3 regions of the Streptomyces sp. NBC_00158 genome follow, and region 3 is predicted to be linked to each of the others. Evidence: riboswitches for the same ligand, from Rfam matches in the RefSeq annotation. Region 3 holds a riboswitch; each other region holds the start of a gene.
The links. Region 3 has a riboswitch for thiamine pyrophosphate ahead of thiC (phosphomethylpyrimidine synthase ThiC). Riboswitches for the same ligand answer to the same signal wherever they lie in the genome.
Positions count from the first base shown of each region.

Region 1: linked by a shared signal. The riboswitch ahead of thiO (glycine oxidase ThiO) and the one ahead of thiC (phosphomethylpyrimidine synthase ThiC) in region 3 are both predicted to bind thiamine pyrophosphate.
Region 2: linked by a shared signal. The riboswitch ahead of OG553_RS08300 (thiamine ABC transporter substrate binding subunit) and the one ahead of thiC (phosphomethylpyrimidine synthase ThiC) in region 3 are both predicted to bind thiamine pyrophosphate.

Region 1 is NZ_CP108161.1:5,351,343-5,355,634, reverse strand. It holds gene thiE (thiamine phosphate synthase) at 1-318, opposite strand, end outside; gene OG553_RS24635 (Rv2175c family DNA-binding protein) at 400-765, opposite strand; gene OG553_RS24630 (NAD(P)/FAD-dependent oxidoreductase) at 878-2,122, opposite strand; TPP riboswitch at 2,237-2,349, shown strand; gene thiO (glycine oxidase ThiO) at 2,347-3,528, shown strand; gene thiS (sulfur carrier protein ThiS) at 3,525-3,725, shown strand; gene OG553_RS24615 (thiazole synthase) at 3,730-4,292, shown strand, end outside.
Region 2 is NZ_CP108161.1:1,888,143-1,892,434, reverse strand. It holds gene OG553_RS08310 (phosphatidate cytidylyltransferase) at 1-900, shown strand, start outside; gene rlmN (23S rRNA (adenine(2503)-C(2))-methyltransferase RlmN) at 1,081-2,196, shown strand; TPP riboswitch at 2,257-2,366, shown strand; gene OG553_RS08300 (thiamine ABC transporter substrate binding subunit) at 2,451-3,551, shown strand; gene OG553_RS08295 (ABC transporter permease) at 3,602-4,292, shown strand, end outside.
Region 3 is NZ_CP108161.1:3,614,614-3,618,905, reverse strand. It holds gene OG553_RS16620 (IclR family transcriptional regulator) at 1-218, shown strand, start outside; gene OG553_RS16615 (SsgA family sporulation/cell division regulator) at 316-765, shown strand; gene OG553_RS16610 (YibE/F family protein) at 806-2,272, opposite strand; TPP riboswitch at 2,312-2,456, shown strand; gene thiC (phosphomethylpyrimidine synthase ThiC) at 2,450-4,237, shown strand.

The sequences.
Region 1 (4,292 bases), 1.7 Mb from region 3:
GATCAGGACCCCGTCGCCGAGGATGGCGCGGGCGGCGGGGACGGGGATGTCGCCCTGGCCGAGGTGCAGGACGTCGGAGCCGATGGCGTGCGCGACGTCGGCGCGGTCGTTGACGGCGAGGAGCTTGCCGTGGCGGCGGGCGGCCTCGGCGAAGACCTGGAGGTGTTCGAGCTCCTCACCCGCCTCCATGCCCTTGTCGCGGAGCTGGACGATGTCGACTCCGCCGGCCAGGACGGCGTCCAGGAACTCGGGGAGGTCCCCCTGCCGCTTGCGTGCGTCCGTGCACAGGTAGAGCCGGGCGTCGGACAGCTGCTGCATGGGAGTACCCCTCGGGTGGTGATGGTGCGGTGTGCGGGCGGGCCGAGGTTACCCGGCCCGCCGCATCCGTGGATCAGCCGCTCAGAGGGCGAGCGCCTGGGCGCGGCGCTTCACCTCCGTGCCGCGGTTCTCCCGCAGCGCCTGCACGGGGGTGCCGGGCAGGCTCGCGTCCTCGGTGAAGAGCCACTCCAGCATCTCCTCGTCGGAGAAGCGGTCGTCTCGCAGTACGGTCAGCAGTCCGACGAGGCCCTTGACGACCTTGTCGCCGTCGATGAACTGCGCCGGCACCTGCAGGGCGCGGTTCTCGCCCCGCCGTACGGCGATCAGCTGCCCTTCCTTCACCATCTGGCGGACCCGGGTCACCTCGATGTCGAGCATCTCCGCGATGTCGGGGAGGTACAGCCAGGAGGGGACAAGGGCGTCGATCTTTGCGTCAATCTCGGTCACGGGCACAAGCCTGCCACTTCGGACGGGCAGCCGGTACCCGGCCCCGTCCGTCCGGGGCCGGGCCGGGGGCCGGACGGGGCCGGGCCGCGCGTCCGGCCGGCCCCGGGAGGCGTCAGGCCAGGGCCGACTTCAGCGGAACGGCCGGGTCCGCGACCTTGGCCGGGTCCACGGGCACACCGGTCTCGATCAGCTTCCGGCCCTGCGCGAGGTCCCGGGGGCGGCCCACGGCCAGCACGGCTGCCAGCGCGCCCCCGCGCAGCCAGCACACCGACCAGGTGGCGCCGGCCGGGTCCCCGCGCCACAGCAGGGTGTCGGCCCCGCCGTGGTGGCCCGCGTACTGGACGAAGCGGCCGAACTGCTCCGACCAGAAGTACGGCACCGGGTCGTAGACCTGGACCGGTTCCCCGGCCAGCACGTTCGCAGCGACGGCCCGGGGGCCCTGGAGGGCGTTGTCCCAGTGGTGGACCAGCAGCCGCGTCCCGTAGCGGGCCGACGGGAAGGAGGAGCAGTCGCCGACCGCGTACACGCCGGGGAGCGAGGTGCGCAGGTACGCGTCCGCGGTGACCGAGCCGTCGGCGCCGAGCTCGACCCCGGTCCCGGCGAGCCAGTCGGTGGCCGGCCGGGCGCCGATGCCGACGACGACGGCCCCGGCGGGCAGCTCGCGGCCGTCCGCCAGCAGCACCCGGCCCTCCTCGATCCCGGCGACCCTCGCGCCGGTGAGCAGCGTGGCTCCGGCCTCCGCGTACCACCGGGCCATCGGCTCGGCGACCTCGGCGGGCAGGGCCCCCGACAGCACCCGGTCCGCCGCCTCGACGACCGTGACGGCGCAGCCGGCCTCGCGGGCCGCGGTGGCGAACTCGGCGCCGATCCAGCCGGCCCCGACCACGACGGCCTCGGGGGCGGCGGCCAGCACCGGGCGCAGCCGGGCGGCGTCGTCGAGGGTGCGCAGCAGGTGGACGCCGGGGACCCCCTCGGTGCCGGGCAGGGTCAGCGGCACGGCTCCGGTGGCCAGCACGAGGACCTCGTACGGAACCGGACCGGCCTCGGTGTCGACCTCGCGGGCCCCGGCCCGCAGCCCCGTGACCTCGGTGCCGAGGCGCAGGTCGATGCGCAGGCCCTCGAAGTCCACCTCGAACGCGGAGTCCTCGGCCTTGCCGAGCAATACCGCCTTGGAGAGCGGGGGCCGGTCGTAGGGCTGGTGGGGTTCGGCGCCCAGCAGGGTCACGGGGCCCTCGTAGCCCTGTTCCCGCAGGGCCACGGCGGTCTGCACGCCGGCCATTCCGGCGCCCACGATCACGACACCGGGGTTCGTCTGTTCCGTCTGCTGTTCCGTCTGCTGTTCCGTCTGCTCACTCACGCGGCCCACCCTAGTGAACTGACGGGCCGTCAGGAACAGGGGGCGTGGAGATCGTCCGCCCGGCAGCGGGGAGGCAGCCTTACCCGACCCCGGCGCCGGGGTTAACCTGGCCACCGTACCTATCGCGGGAGTCCGGGCGCACCGGGCTGAGAGGGAGGCTGGCCGGCCTCCGACCGTACGAACCTGATCCGGGTCATGCCGGCGAAGGGAGGGGCTGGACGCCCATGCACTCATCTCGGAACGGATCCGACAAGGGATCCGACGTCCTCGTCATCGGGGGCGGCATCATCGGCCTGGTCACCGCCTGGCGGGCGGCCCGGCACGGCCTGAGCACCGCACTCGCCGACCCCGACCCCGGGGGCGGCGCCGCCCGCGTCGCCGCCGGCATGCTCGCCGCCGTCACCGAGCTCCACTACGGCGAGGAGACCCTCCTCGGCCTCAACGTCGCCTCCGCCGCCCGCTACCCCGACTTCGCCGCCGAGCTCACCGAAGCCAGCGGCGGCATCGACCTCGGCTACCGCGCCTGCGGCACCCTCGCCGTCGCCCTCGACGCCGACGACCGCCTCCACCTGCGGGAACTCCACGCCCTCCAGCGCCGCTGCGGCCTGGAGTCCGAATGGCTCACCGGCCGCGAATGCCGCCGCCTCGAACCGATGCTCGCCCCCGGCGTACGCGGCGGCCTGCGCGTCGACGGCGACCACCAGGTCGACCCCCGCCGGCTCGCCGACGCCCTGCTCGCCGCCTGCGAACGAGCGGGCGTGACCATCCACCGGGCCCGCGCGCAGCGGCTCCTCGTCACCGCCGACCGGGCCTGCGGAGCCCTCCTCGACGACGGCACGCAGCTGCACGCCGACCAGGTCGTACTCGCCGCGGGCTCGCTCAGCGGCCGGCTGGCCGGCGTACCCGCGGACGCGGTACCGCCCGTACGCCCGGTCAAGGGACAGGTGCTGCGCCTCGCCGTACCGCCCGCCTACGCGCCCTTCCTCTCCCGGACGGTACGGGCCGTCGTACGCGGCAGCCACGTCTACCTGGTGCCCCGCGAGAACGGCGAACTCGTCGTCGGAGCCACCAGCGAGGAACTCGGCTGGGACACCACCGTCACCGCCGGCGGGGTCTACGAACTGCTGCGCGACGCCCACGAACTGGTCCCCGGCATCACCGAACTGCCGCTCGTCGAGACCCGGGCCGGCCTGCGCCCCGGCTCCCCCGACAACGCCCCGCTCCTCGGCCCCACCAACCTCCCCGGCCTGCACCTGGCCACCGGGCACTACCGCAACGGGGTCCTGCTCACCCCGCTCACCGGCGACGTGATGGCGGAACTGCTGACCACCGGCACCGTGCCGGAGATCGCCCGCCCCTTCACCCCGCGCCGCTTCTCCTCCACGCGTCAGGAGTCCTACGCATGACCATCTCCGTCAACGGCGAGCCGCGCGAGATCGCGGCCGGCACCACCCTCGACGCGGTGGTCGCCACCCTCACCACCGCCCCCTCCGGCGTGGCCGCCGCCCTCAACGAGACCGTCGTCCCGCGCGGACAGTGGCCCGCCACCTCGGTGGGCGAAGGCGACCGGATCGAGATCCTCACCGCGGTCCAGGGAGGCTGAACACATGGCTGACGACGTCTTCACCCTGGGCGGCCGGACCTTCTCCTCCCGCCTGATCATGGGCACGGGCGGAGCCCCGAGCCTCGACATCCTCGAACGCGCCCTCATCGCCTCCGGGACCGAACTCACCACGGTGGCCATGCGCCGCCTGGACCCCACCGTCCAGGGATCCGTCCTGTCGGTCCTGTCCAAGCTGGACATCGCCGTCCTCCCCAACACCGCCGGCTGCTTCACCGCCGGCGAGGCCGTCCTCACCGCCCGGCTGGCACGGGAGGCACTCGGCACCGACTGGATCAAGCTGGAGGTCGTCGCCGACGAGCGCACCCTGCTCCCCGACGGCGTCGAGCTGCTCGACGCCGCGGAGGTCCTGGTCGACGAGGGCTTCACCGTCCTCCCGTACACCAACGACGACCCGGTCCTCGCCCGCAAACTGGAGGACGTCGGCTGCGCGGCGATCATGCCGCTGGGCTCGCCGATCGGCTCCGGCATGGGCATCCGCAACCCGCACAACTTCGAGCTGATCGTCGAGCGCGCCGGCGTCCCCGTCATCCTCGACGCGGGCGCCGG
Region 2 (4,292 bases), 1.7 Mb from region 3:
GAGACGCCGTTGCAGGAGCCCATGCCCAGCCCCCCGCCCCCGCCTCCGCAGGCCCCGCAGGACGCCTCGCCCCCGCCGCAGAAGAAGCGCGCGGGGCGGGATCTGCGTGCCGCCATAGGGGTCGGCGTCGGCCTCGGCGCGGTGATCTTCGCTTCGCTGTTCATCGTGAAGGCCGTCTTCGTCGGCGTCATCGTCGTCGCGGTCGTGGTCGGCCTGTGGGAGCTCACCTCCCGGCTCCAGGAGAAGAAGGGCATCAAGGCCCCGCTGGTCCCGCTCGCGGTCGGCGGCGCGGCGATGATCATCGCCGGGTACGTCCGCGGGGCCGAGGGCGCGTGGGTGGCGATGGCGCTCACCGCGCTGGCCGTCCTCGTGTGGAGGATGACCGAGCCTCCCGAGGACTACCTCAAGGACGTCACGGCCGGCGTCTTCGCGGCGTTCTACGTGCCCTTCCTGGCCACCTTCGTCGCGATGCTGCTGACCCCCGACGACGGCCCGCAGCGGGTGGTGACCTTCCTGGTGCTGACCGTGGTCAGCGACACCGGGGCGTACGCGGTCGGCTGGCGCTTCGGCAAGACCAAGCTCGCCCCGCGCATCAGCCCCGGCAAGACCCGCGAGGGGCTCTTCGGAGCGGTGGCCTTCGCGATGGTGGCCGGCGCGCTGTGCATGGAGTTCCTGATCGACGGCGGTGCCTGGTGGCAGGGCCTGCTGCTGGGCCTCGCGGTGGCGGTCTCCGCCACCCTGGGTGACCTCGGCGAGTCGATGATCAAGCGTGACCTGGGCATCAAGGACATGGGCACACTGCTCCCGGGCCACGGCGGCATCATGGACCGCCTGGACTCCCTGCTGCCGACCGCCCCGGTGGTGTGGCTGCTGCTGGCCGCGTTCGTCGGTACCGGCTGAGGTGGCGCCCCGGGCCCATGGGCCCGGGGGCGGAGCACCGGCTTACGGGTCGGGGCCGGGTTATCCTGGAGGGCGCGCCGTGTTCACGCGGCGCGCCCTTTCCGTCCGGCGGCCGAGTGGCCGCGGACCGGCCCTGCACGCGCGGGGTGACCCCCACCCCGTCGTACCGAGGAGTACCGCATGGCCCCGCGTCCCGTTCCGGGCGAGCTCACCTTCGTCGCGCCCCGCGGAGCGAAGAAGCCGCCCCGGCACCTCGCCGACCTCACCCCGGCCGAGCGCCGTGAGGCCGTGGCCGCGATCGGCGAGAAGCCGTTCCGGGCCAAGCAGCTCTCCCAGCACTACTTCGCCCGCTACGCGCACGACCCGGCCGAGTGGACCGACATCCCCGCCGCCTCGCGCGAGAAGCTCCAGCAGGAGCTGCTGCCGGAGCTCATGAACGTCGTGCGGCACATCAGCTGCGACGACGACACCACCCGCAAGACCCTGTGGAAGCTGCACGACGGCACGCTCGTCGAGTCCGTGCTGATGCGCTACCCCGACCGGGTGACGATGTGCATCTCCTCGCAGGCCGGCTGCGGCATGAACTGCCCGTTCTGCGCCACCGGCCAGGCCGGCCTGGACCGCAACCTCTCCACCGCCGAGATCGTGCACCAGATCGTCGACGGCATGCGCGCCCTGCGCGACGGCGAGGTCCCCGGCGGCCCGGCCCGGCTGTCCAACATCGTCTTCATGGGCATGGGCGAGCCGCTGGCGAACTACAAGCGCGTCGTCGGCGCCATCCGCCGCCTCACCGACCCGGAGCCCGACGGCCTGGGCCTGTCGCAGCGCGGCATCACCGTCTCCACCGTCGGCCTGGTCCCGGCGATGCTGCGGTTCGCCGACGAGGGCTTCAAGTGCCGCCTCGCGGTCTCGCTGCACGCCCCGGACGACGAGCTGCGCGACACCCTCGTCCCGGTGAACACCCGCTGGAAGGTCCGCGAGGTCCTCGACGCGGCCTGGGAGTACGCGGAGAAGTCCGGCCGCCGCATCTCCATCGAGTACGCCCTGATCCGCGACATCAACGACCAGGCCTGGCGCGGCGACCTGCTGGGCCGCCTGCTCAAGGGCAAGCGCGTACACGTCAACCTGATCCCGCTGAACCCGACGCCGGGCTCGAAGTGGACCGCCTCCCGCCCCGAGGACGAGAAGGCCTTCGTCGAGGCGATCGCCCGCCACGGGGTGCCCGTGACCGTCCGCGACACCCGCGGCCAGGAGATCGACGGCGCGTGCGGCCAGCTCGCCGCCTCGGAACGATAGATTCCGGACGGGCGTCCGCGTGAATCGGCCGCAGGGGTACCCTGTGGCCGAACCAATTGCATATTCCGACAGGGGAGCGCCACAGCGCTGAGAGTGCGGTATCCGTCATCCGCAGACCCTCTGAACCTCGCCCCGGTCATTCGGGGTAGGAAGTTCGGTCACCACTCAAGCTGTTGCGCCCTGCCCGGCGTCCGCTCCCACAGAGCGCCGGGCAGGGCCGCGTCTTCTCCTGGTCATCCCAGGAGGAATCACCAGTGAGCACCACCAGGAAGATCGCGGGCGCCGCGCTCGCGGCCGCGCTCGGCGTCACCACGCTCAGTGCCTGCGGCGGCGGCGACGCCAAGGACAAGTCCGCGGGCGCGACCGACGCCCCGAAGTCCAAGACCGTCACGCTCGTCTCCCACGACTCCTTCAACGTGACCGACACGGTCCTCAAGGAGTTCGAGCAGCAGAGCGGCTACACCGTCAAGGTGCTGAAGTCCGGTGACGCCGGCGCCGCCCTCAACCAGGAGATCCTCACCAAGGGCTCCCCGCGCGGCGACGTCTTCTTCGGCGTCGACAACACCCTGCTCTCGCGCGCCCTCGACAACGGCGTCTTCACGCCGTACGAGGCCAAGGGCCTGGACACGGTGAAGCCCGAGTACGTCCTCGACAAGCAGCACCGCGTCACCCCGGTCGACTCCGGCGACATCTGCGTCAACTACGACAAGGCGTACTTCGCCGACAAGAAGATCGCCCCGCCGCAGACGCTGGACGACCTGCTCAAGCCCGAGTACAAGAACCTGCTGGTCACCGAGAACGCCGCGACCTCCTCGCCCGGCCTCGGCTTCCTCCTCGCCTCCGTCGGCAAGTACGGCGAGGAGGGCTGGAAGGACTACTGGACCAAGCTCAAGGCCAACGGCGTCGAGGTCGTCGACGGCTGGGAGCAGGCCTACAACGAGCGGTTCTCCGGCTCCGCCGGCGGCAAGAAGGCCAAGGGCGACCGCCCGCTGGTCGTCTCCTACGCCTCCAGCCCGCCGGTCGAGGTCCTCTACGGCGAGCCGCAGCCGGCCGAGGCGCCCACGGGCGTGGCCACCGGCACCTGCTTCCGCCAGATCGAGTTCGCGGGCCTGCTCAAGGGTGCGAAGAACGAGGAGGGCGGCAAGGCCCTCATCGACTTCCTGGTCTCCAAGAAGTTCCAGGAGGACATGCCGCTCCAGATGTTCGTGAACCCGGTCGTCAAGGACGCGAAGCTGCCGGAGCTGTTCACGAAGCACGGCGTCGTGGTCGACAAGCCGGAGAACGTCGCTCCGGAGGCCATCGCCAAGAACCGTGAGCAGTGGGTCAAGACGTGGTCCTCGCTCGTCGTGAAGTAGAGCGCCTTACCGCGGGGGGCGGGCGCGCCACGGCCGTCAGACTCGCTCTGATGGCCGTGCCGCTCGCCTTCTTCGGACTGTTCTTCGCCTACCCCGTCGCCGCGATCGTCGGCCGCGGGCTCAAGACGGACGAGGGCTGGCAGTTCGGCCGGATCGGCGAGGTCCTCGCCCGGCCCGACATCGCCGGCGTGCTGTGGTTCACCACCTGGCAGGCGCTCGCCTCGACCGCCCTCACCCTGCTCCTGGCGCTGCCGGGCGCGTACGTGTTCGCGCGGCTGGAGTTCCCCGGCAAGCAGCTGCTGCGCGCGCTGGTCACCGTCCCCTTCGTGCTGCCGACCGTGGTCGTCGGCAGTGCCTTCCTGGCGCTGGTCGGCCGGGGCGGGCTGCTCGACGAGCTGTGGGGCGTCCGGCTGGACACCACCGTGTGGGCGATCCTGCTCGCCCACGTCTTCTTCAACTACGCCGTCGTGGTGCGGACCGTCGGCGGCCTCTGGGCGCAGCTGGACCCGCGCCAGGAGGAGGCCGCCCGGGTGCTGGGCGCCGGGCGGTTCGCGGCGTGGCGGCGGGTGACGCTGCCCGCGCTCGGGCCGGCGGTGGCCGCGGCCTCGCTGATGGTGTTCCTGTTCACGTTCAGCTCCTTCGGCGTCGTGCAGATCCTGGGCGGGCCCGCGTACGCCACCCTGGAGGTGGAGGTCTACCGGCAGACGGCGCAGCTGCTGGACCTGCCGACCGCCGCCGTGC
Region 3 (4,292 bases):
TCGGGTCCCTGGAACGGATGCAGCCGGTTACGGAGCGTCAGGAGTACGCGCTCGGAACGGTGTGCGCCGCCATCCCGATCACGGCCGGCGATGCCGCCGCGACCATGGCGGTTTCCCTTCCTGTGCACCAAGAAGACCGATTGCTCTATGTGGTTGATCGACTACGGAGTGAAGTAGGCGCGCTGTTGAGCACCCTCTCCTTCTCTATCAGTATCTGAAAACTCACTCCTTGTGATCTGCTGGCGCTTCCACCACCCTTGTCAAGACGGCCCTGGGGGATCATTCCTGGCCACTTCCACTACAGCGGGGTAGGCAATGCGCGAGTCGGTACAGGCAGAGGTCATGATGAGCTTCCTCGTTTCCGAGGAGCTCGCGTTCCGGATCCCGGTCGAGCTCCGGTACGAGGCCCGTGACCCCTACGCGGTACGTCTGACCTTCCACCTTCCCGGAGATGCGCCGGTGACCTGGGCGTTCGGCCGGGAGCTGCTTCTCGACGGCATCAACAAGCCCAGTGGTGACGGTGACGTGCACATCGCGCCCACCGATCCGGACGAGCTGTCCGACGTCCACATCCGGCTTCAGGTCGGTGGCGACCGGGCCCTGTTCCGGGCCGGCGCGGGGCCGCTCGTCGCGTTCCTGGACCGGACCGACCGGCTCGTTCCGCTCGGTCAGGAGCGCAACCTCGGCGACTTCGAGGAGAGCCTCGACCAGGCACTCGGAAAGATCCTCTCCGAGTCGCAGCACGACGAGCGGAAGGCGGGCTGAGGCAGGGCCCCACGAGCCTCGGCCCGGGCCCCGCCCCTCCTCAGCGCTTGCGCCGGCGGCGGCCCCGGCCGCCGCGGGCCGGGGCCGCCGCCGGGCTCCCGGTCGTTCCGCCGGCCGCGCCGGGCCGGTCGGCTGAGACCACCAGGGCCGCGAGCGCCGTGGTCACCGGCACCGAGGCCACGAGCCCGATCGAGCCCACGAGGGTCCGTACGATCTCCTCCGCGACCAGCTCGCTGTTGGCCACCGTGCCCATGCTGCTGTTCGCGATCGAGAACAGCAGCAGGAGCGGCAGCGCGGCGCCCGCGTACGCCAGGACGAGGGTGTTCACCACCGAGGCGATGTGGTCGCGGCCGATCCGGATGGCGGCCCGGTACAGGGCGCGCGGACCCATGTCCGGGTCGGCCTGGTGGAGTTCCCAGACGGCCGAGGTCTGAGTGACGGTCACGTCGTCGAGCACGCCCAGGGATCCGATGATCACGCCTGCGAGCAGCAAACCGCTCATGTCGATGTTCGGGTAGAGCCCGTGGATCAGCCCGGTGTTGTCGTCCGTGTTGCCGCTCAGGAACGCCCAGCCGATGAACTGCGAGCCCAGCAGCCCGATCAGCAGGAGCGAGACCAGCGTGCCGAGGACGGCGACCGAGGTCCTCGCCGTCAGCCCGTGGCACATGTAGAGGGCGATCAGCATGATCGCGCTGGCGCCGATGACCGCCACGAGCAGCGGGTTGGAGCCCTGCAGGATCGCCGGGAGGATGAAGAGCGTCAGCACCCCGAAACTGACGACGAGCGCGATGAGGGCGAAGAGGCCGCGCATCCGGCCGACCACGACGACCGCGACGGCGAAGATGCCGGCCAGCAGCGCCATCGGGAACTTCCGGTTCAGGTCGATCACCGAGTACTGGAGGTCCCGGGGAGCGTCCGGCGCGTACGCCACCACCACCTCCTGCCCCTTCTCCAACTGCCGCGGCGCACCCGGCTGGACGATCTCGAAGAAGGCCCGGCCCTGCTCCGGTCCGCTGGTCACCTCGACGGTGGCCTTCTTGCACTCGCCGGTCCGGGCGGCCTGCGCCTCGCGTCCCTCGGGGGTGGAGGTGTCGCCAGTGGGAGGGACCTGCGCGGCGTTCACCGATTTGCAGTCGACCTTCGCGAGAGCGACGACCTTGCCCTGTTGGGTCTGCCGGTCGAAGCCCACCCCGGTGCGCTCGTGCGCGGGGGCTCCGCCGGGCCAGAGCACGGCCATGCCGACGAAGACGGCGGCGGCGAAGGGGATCAGTACGGCGGCGATCACCTTGCGCAGGTGCTTGGAGACCGGAGCGGCCGGCCCGTGGCCATGGCTGTGGCCATGACCGTGGCCGTGTCCTTGGCCGTGCGAATGCCCGTGGGAGGAGGCTGCGGCATGCCCGTGGGACGCATGCTCGTGGCCGGTGTGGCCCAAGGGCTCTGTGGGCTCGTGGGGAGGCTGCGGCGAGGACGTCACCGGCAGATCATCGCAAGAGATGAGGGGGCCCACTGTTCAGCACGCCACACACGACGCTAACGTGGGGGCTACTTTGCACAACGCGGGAGCTCGGAGCACCGGGCTGAGAGGGCGCTGATCACCGTACGCGCATGAGAATGCGTACGGGAGGAGGCTGCGTCGACCGCCGAACCTGTTACCGGGTAATGCCGGCGTAGGGAGATAGGTCTCATGACCATTCAGGACGCACGCACGCCTGCCGTCAGCCAGGACGCCGACGGCCAGACCGAGCGCCAGCCGGGCTGGCACAAGGGCTACGTGGCGGGCTCCCGCCCCGACATCCGGGTGCCGGTCCGCCAGGTCCACCTCACCAACGGCAAGGACGTGACGCTCTACGACACGTCCGGGCCGTACACCGACCCGCAGATCGAGACCGACGTCCGCCGGGGCCTCGCCCCCCTGCGCGAGAACTGGATCATCGGCCGCGGCGACACCGAGGAGTACGCGGGACGCCCCGTCCGCCCCGAGGACGACGGCATCAAGCACACCTCGCCGCGCGGGGGCCTCAAGAACCTCGACGCGGTCTTCCCGGGCCGTCCGCGCCAGCCCCGCCGGGGCCGCGGCGGCGCCGCCGTCACGCAGCTCGCGTATGCCCGCCGGGGCGAGATCACCCCGGAGATGGAGTACGTCGCGATCCGCGAGAACGTCTCCCCCGAGGTCGTTCGCGAGGAGATCGCCGCAGGCCGCGCGGTGCTCCCGGCCAACGTGAACCACCCGGAGATCGAACCGATGATCATCGGCAAGAAGTTCCTGGTGAAGGTCAACGCCAACATCGGCAACTCCGCGGTCACCTCCTCGATCGAGGAGGAGGTGGAGAAGATGACCTGGGCGACCCGCTGGGGTGCCGACACGGTCATGGACCTCTCCACCGGCCGCAACATCCACACCACCCGCGAGTGGGTGCTGCGCAACTCCCCGGTCCCGATCGGCACCGTGCCGCTCTACCAGGCCCTGGAGAAGGCCGACGGCAGGGCCGAGGACCTGACCTGGGAGATCTACAAGGACACGGTCATCGAGCAGGCCGAGCAGGGCGTCGACTACATGACGGTCCACGCCGGCGTGCTGCTGCCGTACGTGCCGCTGACCGCCCGTCGCAAGACCGGCATCGTCTCCCGCGGCGGTTCGATCATGGCTGCCTGGTGCCTGGCGCACCACAAGGAGAACTTCCTCTACACGAACTTCGAGGAGCTCTGCGAGATCCTCGCGACGTACGACGTCACGTACTCGCTGGGCGACGGCCTGCGGCCCGGCTCCATCGCGGACGCCAACGACGCCGCGCAGTTCGCGGAGCTGAAGACCCTGGGCGAGCTGAACACCATCGCCAAGCGGCACAACGTGCAGACGATGATCGAGGGCCCGGGCCACGTCCCGATGCACAAGATCAAGGAGAACATCGACCTCCAGCAGGAGATCTGCGAGGAGGCGCCGTTCTACACGCTCGGCCCGCTGACGACGGACGTCGCGCCCGCGTACGACCACATCACCTCGGGCATCGGCGCCGCGATGATCGCCTGGTGGGGCACCGCGATGCTCTGCTACGTGACGCCCAAGGAGCACCTGGGCCTGCCCAACCGGGACGACGTGAAGACCGGCGTCATCACGTACAAGATCTCCGCGCACGCGGCGGACCTGGCCAAGGGCCACCCGGGTGCCCAGGAGTGGGACGACGCCCTGTCGGACGCGCGGTTCGAGTTCCGCTGGGAGGACCAGTTCAACCTGGCCCTCGACCCCGACACGGCCCGTGAGTTCCACGACGAGACCCTGCCGGCCGAGCCGGCCAAGACCGCGCACTTCTGCTCCATGTGCGGTCCGAAGTTCTGCTCCATGAAGATCTCGCAGGACATCCGCCGTGAGCACGGCGGTGACCTCAAGGCCGATGAGATCGAGGCGGGCATGGCGGAGAAGTCCGCCGAGTTCGCGGCCTCGGGCAACAGGGTCTACCTGCCGCTGGCCGACTGATCGGTGCGGAGAGGGCCGGCCGACGACATTCCGGGGGGAGTCGTCGGCCGGCCTT